2 regions of the Clostridium malenominatum genome follow, and region 1 is predicted to be linked to the other one. Evidence: a T-box and tRNA genes for the amino acid it is inferred to sense, from the RefSeq annotation. Region 1 holds a T-box; the other holds one or more tRNA genes.

Region 1 (7,518 bases):
ATAAAGCTTCCCCTAGGACATAGATTTTAGTATGATCCTTCACTCTATTTTTAAGTTCCAATTCTACATATTTATCCTTTGAGCTTTCGCTTAAGATAATATGAGAAAGGGTAAAATCTGAGTTTAAGGCTTCTTCGACAAATCTAAAACCCTCTACTAAAAACTTTCCCTCTTTAACTCTATGTTTTTTTTCTTTTAATCTTTTTAATTCTTTAAATAAAGAATTATCTTTACTAGCTATAAATTCCAACCCATTCACCCTTTATTTAGAAATTAAATCTTCTAATTTATTTAAGCTTTCAGATTCTCCTATAGCAACCACAATATCTCCAGCTTCAACTTCTCCATTTGCTGGCGGAGTTACATTTATTTCATTACCCCTTTTAATTGCAACTACATTTATTCCATACTTAGCTCTTAAATTTAAATCCTCTAAACTTTTTCCATGCCATTCCTTTGGAGTTACTATTTCAGCTATATTATACTCTGGTGACAATTCAATATAATCTAAAATATTTGCAGAAACTAGATTATGAGCTACTCTCACTCCCATATCTCTTTCTGGCAATATAACTCTATCTGCTCCTATTTTATATAAAACCTTGGCATGTAACTCACTGTTAGCTTTTGCAATTATATACTTAACACCTAATTCTTTAACTATTAAAGTTGCCATTACACTAGCCTGTATATCTGAACCAATAGTAACTACCCCTACGTCAAAATTACTAATTCCTAAGGATTTCAAACTATGTTCATCTGTTGCATCTAATTGCACAGAATGAGTAACATTATCTGATATATTTTGAACTATATCTTCATTAGAATCTACAGCTAATACATCATTTCCAAGTGAATATAAAGTTTTAGCCACAGAACTTCCAAATCTACCTAAACCTATAACTACAAATTGTTTTTTTACCATTTAAATTACCCTCCTACCCAACTAATATCTTTTCTTCTGGATATTTAATATTATTTGAAACCTTTCTTCTCGACAGAGCTAAGAATAAAGTCAAAGGACCAACTCTTCCTGCATACATGGTAAAGACTATAATCGCCTTACCTGTAAAACTCAATTCTGTTGTAAGCCCTAATGTCATACCCACTGTAGCAAAGGCAGATGTAGCCTCATAAAGCAAGTATTCCAATGAAACTCCAGTTTCTGTTATAGATAGTACCATGGTCACGAAAATTACAAGTCCTAGACTAATTACCGTAATTGCTAAAGATTTATATATAGTGTCCTTAGATATTCTTTTCTTATAAATCTCTGTATCTTCTCTTCCTCGAACAATAGACAATACAGTTAATACAAGTAATCCTGCTGTAGTAACTTTTATACCACCTGCTGTAGAACCCGAGGAACCACCTATAAACATTAATATTATAGTTAAAAACTTTCCTGCTGTGCTCATATCCGCTGTTGATATGGAGTTAAATCCAGCAGTTCTAGGGGTTACAGAGGCAAAAATGGAAGATAAAACCTTCCCTTTGAAGGACATATTTTTCATAGTACCTGGATTATTAAATTCTAATATAAACATTAATATTGTACCAAATAACAATAAAAATCCCGTTACAGATAGTGCTATTTTTGAATGCAAAGATAACTTTCTTAATCCTCTAAAGTTATAAATTTCCTGCCAAACATAAAATCCTAATCCACCAATAATAATTAGAGAGGATATTGTTAAAATAATAACATGATTATCATAGTATTTAGTTAAGCTTTGAAAATTACCAAACAAATCGAACCCCGCATTACAAAAGGCAGAAATGGAATGGAATACACTGTAATAAATTCCCTTACCTAGTCCAAACTCAGGTATAAATTGAGTAGATAGGAGTAATGCTCCACCTAATTGTATTGAAAATGTAAACATCAACACATATTGAGCCATTTTAACCAATCCTTGAATAGAATAAGAGTTTAGTGCTTCTTGCATTACTAATCTTTCTTTCAAAGTAATTCTCTTTCCTAATAATAGAGCAATTAAGGTAGCAAAGGACATAAATCCTAGTCCTCCTATTTCAATTAAAAACATAATAACAGTCTTACCAAAATAACTCCAATGGGTACCAGTATCTACAGTAACAAGTCCTGTAACACAGGTAGCTGAAGTTGCTACAAAAATTGAATCTATAAATGGTGTTCTCTCTCCACTTTGCGTTGCTATAGGCAAATTTAACAAAAAGGCTCCTGTTAAGATTACCACCGCAAAACCTATTGCTAATATTTGAACTGGAGTAAGCTTTAAATTTTTATAAATATTAACCTTCATTTTATGCACCTCGTAGTACACTTTAATTTATGAAACATTATAACACGCATATATATATTGTCAAACCTAAAAAACTAAAAAGCAAAAATGCAGCAATAAAGGCTGCATTTATATATTAAGCGTTTAATTTTCCTTTTGCTATTTCAACTAAATCTGCAAAAGATTTAGGATCATTTATAGCTATTTCGGATAACATTTTTCTATTGATATCTATACCTGCAAGCTTGATTCCATTCATGAATCTTGAATAGGATAATCCATTCATTCTTGTAGCTGCATTAATTCTTGCTATCCACAACTTTCTAAAGTCTCTCTTCTTTAACTTTCTTCCAACATAAGCATTTCTTAATGCTCTTATAACTGTTTCATTAGCTGTTTTAAATAACTTGCTTTTTCCACCGTAGTATCCTTTTGCAAGTTTAAGTACCTTTTTATGATTTTTACGAGCGTGTACGGCTCTTTTAACTCTTGCCATTTAACGTAACCTCCTTCTTCCAACTCTATCTTATAGATATGGTAATAACTTCTTCATTGCTTTTTCTTGAGTTTCTGATACATAGCCAGTTTGTCTAAGATTTCTTTTTCTTTTAGAACTCTTCTTTGTTAATATATGGCTCTTAAAAGCTTTAGCTCTCTTTAACTTACCAGTTCCTGTAACTTTAAATCTTTTTGCTGCACCTCTGTGGGTTTTCATTTTAGGCATAATGTGTTCCTCCTCTCAATATTTATGCTTTTTTAGGGGCTAAAACCATCGTCATGTTTCTACCTTCTAATTTAGCTGGTTTTTCAACCACACATACATCTTCAATCTTTGACAGAAACAAGTTTAATATTTTATGCCCTGAAATAGCGTAATCTGCCTCTCTACCTCTGAATCTTACTGTGACTTTTACTTTATCTTCATCAAGTAAAAATCTTCTAGCATGATTTGTTTTTATTTCTATATCATGCTCTTCAATAGTTGGGCTTAATCTGATTTCTTTTAGACTTATAACCTTTTGCTTCTTTTTTGCCTCTTTGTCCTTTTTGGATTGTTCATATATAAACTTTCCAAAATTCATTATCTTACAAACAGGCGGATTTGCTGTTGGAGCAATCATTACTAAGTCTAGTTCTTTTTCCTCAGCAATCTTTAGAGCCTCAGCAGATGACATTATTCCTAATGCCTCATTTTCATCTGTTATAACCCTAAGTTCCTTTGCTCTAATCTCTTCATTTACTAAGAAATCTTTATTAATACCATTCACCTCCCAGGTGTTAAAATAAAGAATATAAAAAAAGGACGGCTCTTAGCCGTCCCATAAAATACGAACATTATCAAAGTACATAAATCACATACTTTTAATTCTTAACCTTACTAGCATTACTGTAAGGTGAGAAACGGCTAGTTTCTTCTTAACATAATATATTTTACTATCATATTTATTTTTTGTCAACAACTACTTTAAACATTTTTATTGTTTATTTCTTCAGTTAATTGGGATATAAACTGGCTTAAGTCCATAGAACCTAAATCTCCACCTTTTCTTGATCTTACAGCTACCTTTTCTTCTGCCATTTCCTTATCACCTATTACTATCATATAAGGAATTTTCTTAAGCTGCGCTTCTCTAATTTTATATCCAATCTTTTCATTTCTTTCGTCCATTTCAACTCTTATTCCGGAGTTCTTTAGTTTATTTACTACTCCATTTGCGTATTCTTTTTGGCTATCTGTTATATTCATAACCCTAACTTGAATTGGTGCAAGCCAAGCAGGAAAAGCACCCGCATAGTTTTCAATAAGGATAGCTATGAATCTTTCAATACTTCCAAATACAACTCTATGAACCATTACCGGTCTATGTTTTTCTCCATCTGGTCCAACATAGCTTAAGTCAAATCTTTCTGGCATTTGGAAGTCAAGTTGAATTGTACCACATTGCCATGTTCTTCCTATACAATCTTTTAAATGGAAGTCAATTTTAGGACCGTAGAAGGCTCCATCTCCTTCGTTAACCTTATAAGGTAAACCTATTTCTTCTAATGCATCTTTTAATCCATTAGTTGCTACTTCCCAATCTTCATCACTGCCCATGGAGTTTTCTGGTCTTGTTGAAAGTTCTACATGATATTCAAATCCAAATACTTTGTAGAAATCATCTATTAATTTTATAACCTTTAAAAGCTCATCTTTGATTTGGTCTCTTGTCATAAATATATGAGCGTCATCTTGTGTAAAGCATCTAACTCTCATCATACCGTGAAGAGCACCTGATAACTCATGTCTATGCACTAATCCTAATTCTGCCAGTCTCAAAGGAAATTCTCTATAAGAGTGTAATGAATTTTTATAAGTTAAAATTGCCCCTGGACAATTCATTGGCTTTACTGCGAAATCTTCTTCATCTATTTTTGTAAAGTACATGTTTTCTTTATAGTGATCCCAATGTCCTGAACGATGCCATAATTGCTCATTTAGTATTATTGGAGTCTTTATTTCTTGATACCCAGCTTCTATATGCTTTTCTCTCCAGAAATATTCTAACAAGTTTCTTACAGTCATTCCTTTTGGTAAAAAGAACGGAAAACCTGGACCTTCTTCATATATAGTAAATAATTCTAATTCCTTACCTATCTTTCTATGATCTCTCTTCTTAGCTTCTTCTAACATGTTTAAATATTCTTCTAAGTCGCTTTTCTTAGTAAAAGCTGTTCCATATATTCTTTGAAGCATCTTATTCTTTTCACTTCCCTTCCAGTAGGCACCTGCTACTGAAAGAAGTTTTACTGCTTTAACTTTTCCTGTAGATGGAACATGAGGTCCTGCACATAAATCAACAAATTCTCCCTCTTTATAAAAGGATATTGTTTCTCCTTCTGGTAAATCTTCTATTAATTCTACCTTATAGTCTTCTCCCTTTTCTTTCATGAACTTTATAGCTTCATCCCTTGGTAATTCAAATCTTTCTAAAGCTAAATCTTCTTTTATGATCTTTTCCATTTCTTTTTCTATTTTTTCTAACATTTCAGGTGTAAATATAACATCTGTGTCAAAATCATAATAGAAACCATTGTCTATAGCTGGTCCTATAGCTAATTTTGTATTTGGATATAAGTTTTTTACTGCTTGAGCTAGTATATGTGAAGCTGTATGCCTTAATGTCTTTCTTCCATCCTCATCATCAAAAGTTAAAATCTCTAAGGTTATATCTTCTTCTACTGGAGTCATCAAATCTCCACTTTCTCCATTAATCTTAGCCCCTACAGCTTTTTTATAAAGAGCTGGACTAATCTTCATTGCAATTTCACTTACCTTAACTCCCTTTTCTATTTCAAGTATTTTTCCATCTTTTAAAGTTACTTTAACCATGTTTTACCTCCCATATATTAATTTAAATATTTTCAAAAAACAAAAAATCCTCCCAAATAATGGGACGATTCAATCGCGGTTCCACCCAAGTTGATAGTTACTACTATCCTCTCTGTTCCTTTAACGCAGGCTACGGAATTGCTTACTTTATTTTCAGCATTCAGCTCAAAGGTGGTTTTCAATAATTGCTGGTAAGAAAACCTTTCAGCCTATGGGTTTTCATCTCTTTTAACAGTTTACTTATCTACTCTTCCTTGTCATAGCTTTTATTTACTTTTAATAATTATATTCTCAATATCTTTAATTGTCAATATCTTTGCTTTTATCTTTTAACGCCTCTTTTGCTAATTGAAGCAAAACACATTTTACAATTTTCACAAAAAGACACTCTATTTAAAAAAACATTTTTTATAGTATTTATGATTTCATTATTCCTAGAATTTTTACTACCATGAATAACTATTTTTTCAGGACAGTATGCTATAAGACCACTAATCAAAATATCTTCTACATTTATGGCACTTGCCATTTGATTATTTATAAAATCCTTAGCAAACTCATCCATAATATTATTTCCTTCACCGTCTAACACACTATAATTTCCATCCTCTTTAATAATTATATTAACTAATTCAATTCTACTATCTTGTATCTCAACAAAATATTTTAAAAGCTTAATAAATTCATTATATTCCTTTTCAATCAAATACTCTTCTACTATCTTATCTATTATTTTCTCTATTTCATCCCTAAGAGGTTTAATTCTAAAAGTTAAAAATCCTTTTATGTTGATTTCATTTTTATCCGCTATACACTCAATAATTTTATCTATCAACTCGTTTTTTCTATTTATATAAAATATATTATTATCATTTATCGGGAGCTTATCATTATTAAGTATATTTAAACTTTTAATTCTTACATCTCTTAATTCATCTTCATTCAGAAAAAAATAGGCTTCTGTAATAAAGTCTATCATGCATTTTTCATCAAATTCTTCTATTAAAGCTTTATATAATATATTTCCTATATGATGATGAAATATATTTAACGCTTTTTCTTCAATCTTCTTATCTGGAAAATATATATTTATGAAGTGAGTTTTATCTTCCATACTCTCAGCGATACCTATTTCAATATGCCTAGATTTAAAATACTCTCTCATTTCTTCCAATTCTTCTATTAGTCCATCAAAATCCTTTTCGTATATAAGCTTAAAACATTGCATATTCCTCACTCCTTTCTATAAATAGTATGTGTTTAATTATTAGCTATATTCATAATGAAAGAACATAAATATCGACAATAAGTTAATTATAATTTAAAATTAATATAAGATAGTATGGAGGTTTTTATGAAAAATTATGCAATAGTCGATTATCGAATTGATGATGAAGAAGAAATTAATTTATTAAATTTAGGTTTTCAACCCATTAAATGCCCTCCTAATCCTAATATTTATAAGGCAATATGCGGTCATCCAGATATTTTAATGCATATCGTAGACAATGAAAATATAATTCTTCACAAAGACATAGAAAACTCTTTTTTTAATTTTTTTACATCCTTAAATTTTAAAGTATCTTTGTGTAAAGATAGCCTGGGAAGTAAATATCCTTTAAATATTAAATTGAATGCTGTTAATTTAAAAAGCTATTTTATCCACAATATTAAATATACAGATGAAGTATTATTGGAAATGACTAAACATAAAAAATTAATAAATGTAAAACAAGGATACACCAAGTGCTCTACTGCCATAGTTAATGATAATGCCATAATCACTAGCGATATCGCCATTGCAAGAACTTTAGAGGTTGAAAATTTTGATGTATTACTACTTCCACCAGGCGATATATCCTTACCGGGGCTAGACTATGG
Region 2 (7,518 bases), on a different contig from region 1:
AAAATAAGGGTATACAGAACAAAAACTAAAACCATAGAAGAAATGGACATAGAAGAATATATTAAAGGAGTAGTGGCAGCGGAAATGCCGGCAGAATTTAACATTGAAGCTTTAAAGGCTCAAGCGGTAGCAGCGAGAACTTATGCCTTAGCCCATATGGAGTCTGTTGGAGGAAATGGATGTGGACAAATTAATGAAGGTGATATCTGTGATACAGTACATTGTCAAGCCTATATATCTAAGGAAGATAGATTTAAGGCATGGCCTGAAAGTAAAGGAAATGAGTATTGGAGTAAAATTGAAGAGGCTGTTTTAAAAACAAAAGAAGAAGTAATTGTATATAACAACAGTATAGCTAAGGATATATATTACTTTGCTGTAAGTGGTGGAAAAACTGAAAGCTCAGAAGAGGTGTTTTCCCAATCGGTTCCTTATTTGCAAAGCGTAGAAAGCACTGGAGAAGAAGTTGCCCCAAAGTTTACATCAAGTTTAAGATATACTAATGCTAACTTTGTTAAGATGATTAATAGCTATTACCCCAACTCAATTACCTCTTCTAGTAATTTGAAAAATAATATTAAAATAAAAAATAGAACTTCAGCAGGCGGAGTAAAGGAATTACAAATAGGCAAAACCACAATAACTGGAACAAAATTTAGAAGTATTATGGGACTGAACTCTACTAATTTTAGTTTTGTTTTTAATGGAAACACTGTAGAGATAATATGTAAGGGATATGGGCATGGGGTAGGAATGAGTCAATGGGGAGCAAATTCTTTGGGGAAAAATGGGAAGGACTATAAATATATAATAAGTCACTATTATAAAGGTGTTCAAATAGGAAAATACACGGAATTATAGAAAATAAGCTGTCAACTAAACATTAGTCGACAGCTTCTTTTCTTTTAAGTCAAAATAAGTAAAAAAATATAGAAATAAATAGAAATAAATTTATATAAAATATGTATTTTTTACTATGTACTGGACAAACTACAAAAAGGAGGTGTTCATATGGATAAAAAATTCTCTAAAAGATTTTCAAACTTTATTAAAAGGGAGGGGTTTTATGTAATATTATTCCTATGCCTATGCATTTTAGCTACGGTAGCAGTTTTTGTATCTAGGAATACAGGAAAAGGGAACTTATCATCTAAGGATCCTAATATTGTAAATGATACAGGAATAGAAATAGGTGAAATTACAGAAAAACCTTATGAAGATTTTGATAATGCTCTTCAAGTTAGAAATGACAAAGATCGAGCTGAGGTAACTGAGAATAAAACAGAAGAGGATAAAGTTTCAGAAGTTACTACAACTGTAAGCACAAAGTTTATAAAACCGGTAGAAGGAATTTTAGCAAGAGCTTACTCTGAAGAGCCAGTATTTTGGAAATCCACTAATAGCTATAGACCAAACTTTGGTATGGATATAAAATGCGAAGTTGGCAAACCAGTAATGGCTGTTATGGAAGGTAAAGTAGAAAGTATTGAAAATGATAGCATAGATGGAGTGCAAGTTATTATAAACCATCAAAATGGACTAAAAACCATTTATGCTAACTTGGATTCAAAAGTATCAATAAGCAAAGGTCAAAATGTAAAAAGAGGAACTAAAATAGGAAGTGTAGGAAAAACTACTATAAGAGCATCCTATGAAAGTTACGGAGATCATTTGCACTTTGCTGTAATGAATAATAATGAATTCGTAAATCCATCAAAATACATACAGTATTAAGGTAAAGACTAGCCATTTTCCTCATTTACATGAGGAAATGGCTTACCAAATGTAATTTAAGATTGTGTAAAAGCATATTTATAAATAGATAAGATTAAGGAGGCAGCACTTTGAAGGACTATATTGAGGAAAGAGTATTGGAAGTAGCAAATTATATAATAAGCTCAAAAGCTACTATTAGAAAAACAGCAAAGGTATTTGGAGTAAGTAAAAGCACAGTTCATAAAGATATGACTGAGAGATTACCGAAAATAAATCCCGAAATTGCCAATGAAGCCAAAATTATAATGGATTACAATAAATCTGAAAGACATATAAGAGGTGGAAAAGCTACCAAAATGAAGTACAAGACTATTGAAGGATAGACACATTCCTATTATAATTGAATTATATGGTATTGATAAGGAATAATTCAATAAAAATATAACGAAAGAGTAGGAGTGAATAATAGGGATGTTTTTCTTCAATATTGGAACAGATATGGGGATAGATTTAGGAACTGCAACAGTGTTAGTGTTCATAAAAGGAAAAGGTGTTGTATTAAAGGATCCTTCAGTGGTGGCTATAGATAAAAGCAAAAATAAAGTTTTAGCCGTTGGGGAAGAAGCTAGGCAAATGATAGGTAGAACTCCAGGTAACATAGTGGCAATAAGGCCACTAAAAGATGGAGTTATATCAGACTATGATCTAACAGAAAAAATGCTTAAGTATTTTATAAGAAAAGTGTGTGGAAAAAGAAAGATTGTATCACCAAGAGTTGTAGTATGTATTCCTTGTGAAGCTACAGGAGTTGAAAAAAGAGCCGTAATAGATGCTGCAAAAAATGCAGGAGCTAAAAAAGTATTTCTAATTGAAGAGCCTTTAGCGGCGGCTATTGGGTCAGGCCTTGACATAACAAAGGCTAGTGGAAGTATGGTAATAGATATAGGAGGAGGAACTACAGACATTGCTGTTATATCCTTAGGAGGAATAGTTGTTAGAGCTTCTATAAAAATAGCTGGAGATAAGTTTGATGAAGCTATAATAAGATACATAAGGAAAAAACATAAGTTAATGATAGGAGAAAGAACAGCAGAGGATTTAAAAATTAATATTGGCTCAGCTTATAAAAGAGATGAAGAAATAAGTATGGAAATAAGAGGAAGAGATTTAGTTACGGGCCTTCCTAAAAATATAACAGTGTCTTCTGAAGAGATGAGAGAGGCTTTAAGTGAGCCAGTAAATGCTATAGCAGAATGCACACATTCGGTATTGGAAAAAACTCCACCTGAACTAGCAGCTGATATAGCAGATAAAGGTATTGTAATGACTGGTGGGGGAGCTTTATTAAATGGTCTTGATAAACTCATACAAGAAGTTACAAAGGTTCCTGTCTATGTAGCAGAAGATGCAGTTTCATGTGTGGCTTTAGGTACAGGTAAGGTTTTAGATTTTGTGGATAAGCTAGACTTAAGTATGACAAACGATGATATAAACTTAATGAATTAATAATGAATTAACAAAAAGCAAAGTGATTAACTCTTTGCTTTTTTTGATTCATATCCAAGAAATAGTGCTTGTGTTATTGCGTTAGCTAGCTTGAATATAAAATCTAATCTTATTCTAGTATTGCTAAATATATTATTTTCCGAAGAATCTACGATTGCTATTATAGAGGATTCACCTACAGGAGGGAGTTTTTTGCCAACGCCTTTCCCAGGTTGAATTGGACAATCTCTTGCATGTATTTCACCTATATTATTCTCATGACCTAGGCAGGCATCTATGGCAATAATCTTTGCATTAGGGTGAGCATATTTAATTTCTGTTAGTTTCCTATCAATATTTAAAGCATGTATAGGATCGGAGATTGTTCCATATATAGGAAGAGGGAAATTCTTTTCGGTTAAAAATGTACCTACTAATGGACCTAAGCTATCTCCTATACATCTATCAGTACCTATACATACTATAACTGTATTAACATCAACATAATTGCATATAAAATTGCCTATCTTATAAAAACAAGCCTGGTCTTTATAATGTGCTCGAATTATATTCAAATAGCCACACCTCCCTAATAATGTATATGAGAGAGGGTGGCTTAATATTAATATAATTAACTAAAACTTACTTTTGTCCCAAATATTTAGCTGTTCTATGTTCATCAAAGCTCCTAGTAGATGGTCTTTTAATCCGGGAATGTCCTTCTCTAGTGCATAGGTTAAATCCTTCATGTATTGTCTTTTAGTAAGTCCATTTGCAGGACAAGGATTGTGTATTATAGGAAACTCATATTTTGCTGCAGTGCTTTTAATTTCTAATTCATCTATATACACCATAGGTCTTATGACGGTTATATCTTTTCTGCTTAAATAGGTTTTAGGTGAGAAACTATTTATTCTGCCTTCATAGAACATAGACATCAATAGAGTTTCTATAGCATCATTTTTATGATGACCTAAGGCTATTTTAGTGCAACCTAGATCTTTTGCTTTTTCATTTAATACTCCTCTTCTTAAATTAGCACATAAAGAGCAAGGATTTTTTTCTTTTCTAATATCAAAAACTATTTCTTTAATATTAGATTCTATCAAATAAAATGGAACATTTAGTTCATTGCATAACTTTTCTAATGGTGAGAAATCTGCACCTGTTTTAGGATCAATAGTAATAACAATTAATTCAAAGGGTTCTGGAGAAAAAGTTCTATACCTACTTAACAAATGTAGTAAAGTAAGACTATCTTTACCTCCAGATAAGCCTATTGCAACTTTGTCCCCACTTTCTATTAATTTAAAATCATTTACAGCTCTTCTTAATTTGCTTAGAAGTTTTTGCATAGTTATCTCCTTATCAGCTTTCGAATATTCTACTAGCATTATAATATAAAGTTATAAACAAATAAAGAATATAATTATATTAAATGCATTAATTTGAAGAAATGTGAAGGAAATAAGAGTAATATAGAGTAATAATCGTTACATTGCCCATAATGGCTGTTTTCGAGGTTGAATTTTATTAAATAAGAATGTATACTATTGCTTGTTAACAAATTAAGAATATTAATAATGAAATGTGCTGGCATGGCTCAACGGTAGAGCAGCTGACTTGTAATCAGCAGGTTGTAGGTTCGATTCCTATTGCCAGCTCCACAAATGGAAGTGTTCCCGAGTGGCTAAAGGGGGCAGACTGTAAATCTGTTGGTAGTACCTTCGATGGTTCGAATCCATCCACTTCCACCAATTTTAATTAATATTTTTAGATTGTTAAGTTATTAAATATGCTGGCATGGCTCAACGGTAGAGCAGCTGACTTGTAATCAGCAGGTTGTAGGTTCGATTCCTATTGCCAGCTCCATATATGGAAGTGTTCCCGAGTGGCTAAAGGGGGCAGACTGTAAATCTGTTGGTAGTACCTTCGATGGTTCGAATCCATCCACTTCCACCAAAAAAAGACACTGTTGATAGTGTCTTTTTTATTTTGATTAAGTAAAAAATTCCCCGTTGACACGGTAATGAGGTTATGCTATAGTTTTTAGAGTAAAATAGAATAAAAAGCTCTTATCAAGAGAGGTGGAGGGAAATGGGCCCTATGAAACCCGGCAACCAGCTATTATGCTAAGGTGCCAATTCCAGCAGATAATATCTGCAAGATAAGAGAAAAGGAACATTGTTACCTCTTCTTATCGAAGGGGTTTTATTTTTATAAAAATTAAATTGGAGGGTAAAAAGATGAGAAAATTGTTTACTTCAGAATCAGTAACAGAAGGGCATCCAGATAAGATATGTGATCAGATTTCTGACTCGGTGTTAGATGCTATACTTGAAAAAGATCCTAAAGGAAGAGTAGCTTGTGAAACTACAGTAACTACAGGGATGGTTTTAGTTGTTGGAGAGATAACAACTAATTGTTATGTAGACATTCCTAAAATTGTTAGAGAAACTATAGAATCCATAGGTTACACAAGAGCTAAATATGGCTTCGATAGTGATACTTGTGCTATATTAACATCAATTAATGAACAATCACCAGACATTGCCATGGGAGTAAATGAATCCTTAGAATCTAAAAAAGGAGAAAAGGATGTAGAAGAAGCTATAGGTGCTGGAGACCAAGGTATGATGTTTGGATTTGCTACAAATGAAACTCCGGAATATATGCCAATGCCAATAGCTACTGCTCACAAACTTGCTAGAAAGTTATCAGAAGTTAGAAAAGATGGTACACTTTCATACTTAAGACCAGACGGAAAAACTCAGGTTACGGTAGAGTATGAAGATGGAAAGCCAGTTAGAATAGACACTATAGTAGTATCTACCCAACATAGTCCAGAGGTTACTAGGGAAGAGATAGAAAAAGATATACTAAAATACGTAGTTAATGAAGTGGTTCCTCAAGAACTCCTAGACGAAAATACAAAATACTATATAAATCCAACGGGAAGATTCGTTGTAGGTGGACCTCAAGGAGATGCTGGCTTAACAGGAAGAAAAATAATAGTTGATACCTATGGAGGATATGGAAGACACGGTGGTGGAGCTTTCTCAGGAAAAGATCCTACAAAGGTTGATAGATCCGCAGCCTATGCAGCAAGATGGGTAGCTAAAAATCTAGTTGCCGCTGGAGTGGCAGATAAAATAGAAATCCAATTAGCTTATGCTATAGGAGTTGCAAGACCAGTTTCTATTGCTGTAGATACTTTTGAAACAGGAAAAATATCAGATGATAAAATAGTAGATATAATAAACAAAACATTTGATTTAAGACCTGCGGCTATAATTAATTATTTAGATTTAAGAAAACCTATTTACAAGCAAACTGCTGCATATGGTCACTTTGGAAGAACAGATTTAGATCTTCCATGGGAAAGATTAGATAAAGTTGAAGAAATAAAAAAATATTTATAAAATATACGAAAAAAAGGAGGGGTTTTAAATAACCTCTCTTTTGTTTGTATAAGGAAATAATATGGTATAATATAAATTAAATTAACAATTTAGGAGAGGTTTTATGGCAGAGATACAGGGAAGTGTGGAAGCTATTGTTTTTAAAAATGATGAAAATGGATATGTGGTAGCTAGGATAAAAGAAAAAAATAAACTAATAACCATTACGGGATGTATACCCTATATAATTGAGGGCCAAGAATTAAATCTAATAGGGGAATGGGTCACTCACCCTCAATTTGGGGAGCAATTTAAAGTTGACATTAGTGAGGAAAGCTTGCCAAATACAACAAAGGGTATAGAAAGATATCTAGCTTCAGGAGTAATATCTGGCATAGGACCTGTAACTGCGAAAAAAATGGTAGAAATTTTTGGAGAGGAAACCTTTAATGTTTTAGAAAATAATATTGAAAGGTTAAAAGAAATAGAAGGCATAGGAGATAAAAAAATAGCTACTATCCAGGAATCCTTTAATAAACAAAGAGAGCTAAAAAATGTAATGATGTTCTTCCAAAATTACGGAGTAACCACTAATCAATGTTTAAAAATATATAAGAAATACAAAAATGATTCTATAAGAATAGTTAAGGAAAATCCATATATTTTAACAGAAGATATAGCTGGCTTTGGCTTTAAAACTTCTGATAAGATTGCTCGTAATTTAGGGATAGAATTAAACTCTCCTTTTAGAATTAGCTCTGGAATAAAATATATTATAAATCAGTTTTGTGGTTTAGGTAATACCTGTATGCCATATAATAGACTTGTAAAAGAAGCCATAGAAATTCTTGGAGTTGCTGAGGAACACATAAAAGAAAGCTTAATATATAATGCTTATGAAGGTAAGATTAAAATA

Evidence for each region. The T-box of region 1 lies ahead of thrS (threonine--tRNA ligase). A T-box ahead of a tRNA ligase gene usually reads a tRNA of that ligase, here a tRNA-Thr.
Region 2: it encodes a tRNA-Thr, which carries the amino acid that the T-box ahead of thrS (threonine--tRNA ligase) is inferred to sense. The anticodon was not compared.

What each region holds. Positions count from the first base shown of each region.
Region 1 is NZ_BAAACF010000001.1:507,825-515,342, reverse strand. It holds gene ABDZ69_RS02620 (TrmH family RNA methyltransferase) at 1-250, opposite strand, end outside; gene ABDZ69_RS02615 (potassium channel family protein) at 263-925, opposite strand; gene ABDZ69_RS02610 (TrkH family potassium uptake protein) at 939-2,285, opposite strand; gene rplT (50S ribosomal protein L20) at 2,401-2,760, opposite strand; gene rpmI (50S ribosomal protein L35) at 2,791-2,988, opposite strand; gene infC (translation initiation factor IF-3) at 3,011-3,532, opposite strand; ribosomal protein L20 leader region at 3,554-3,688, opposite strand; gene thrS (threonine--tRNA ligase) at 3,730-5,637, opposite strand; T-box leader at 5,695-5,907, opposite strand; gene ytxC (putative sporulation protein YtxC) at 5,960-6,865, opposite strand; gene ABDZ69_RS02580 (DUF6873 family GME fold protein) at 6,992-7,518, shown strand, end outside.
Region 2 is NZ_BAAACF010000003.1:353,057-360,574, reverse strand. It holds gene spoIID (stage II sporulation protein D) at 1-861, shown strand, start outside; gene ABDZ69_RS13570 (peptidoglycan DD-metalloendopeptidase family protein) at 1,012-1,734, shown strand; gene spoIIID (sporulation transcriptional regulator SpoIIID) at 1,845-2,099, shown strand; gene mreB (rod shape-determining protein) at 2,188-3,222, shown strand; gene yyaC (spore protease YyaC) at 3,249-3,776, opposite strand; gene ABDZ69_RS13550 (tRNA 2-thiocytidine biosynthesis TtcA family protein) at 3,837-4,556, opposite strand; tRNA gene ABDZ69_RS13545 (tRNA-Thr) at 4,794-4,868, shown strand; tRNA gene ABDZ69_RS13540 (tRNA-Tyr) at 4,874-4,958, shown strand; tRNA gene ABDZ69_RS13535 (tRNA-Thr) at 4,999-5,073, shown strand; tRNA gene ABDZ69_RS13530 (tRNA-Tyr) at 5,079-5,163, shown strand; SAM riboswitch class I at 5,274-5,375, shown strand; gene metK (methionine adenosyltransferase) at 5,448-6,623, shown strand; gene recD2 (SF1B family DNA helicase RecD2) at 6,727-7,518, shown strand, end outside.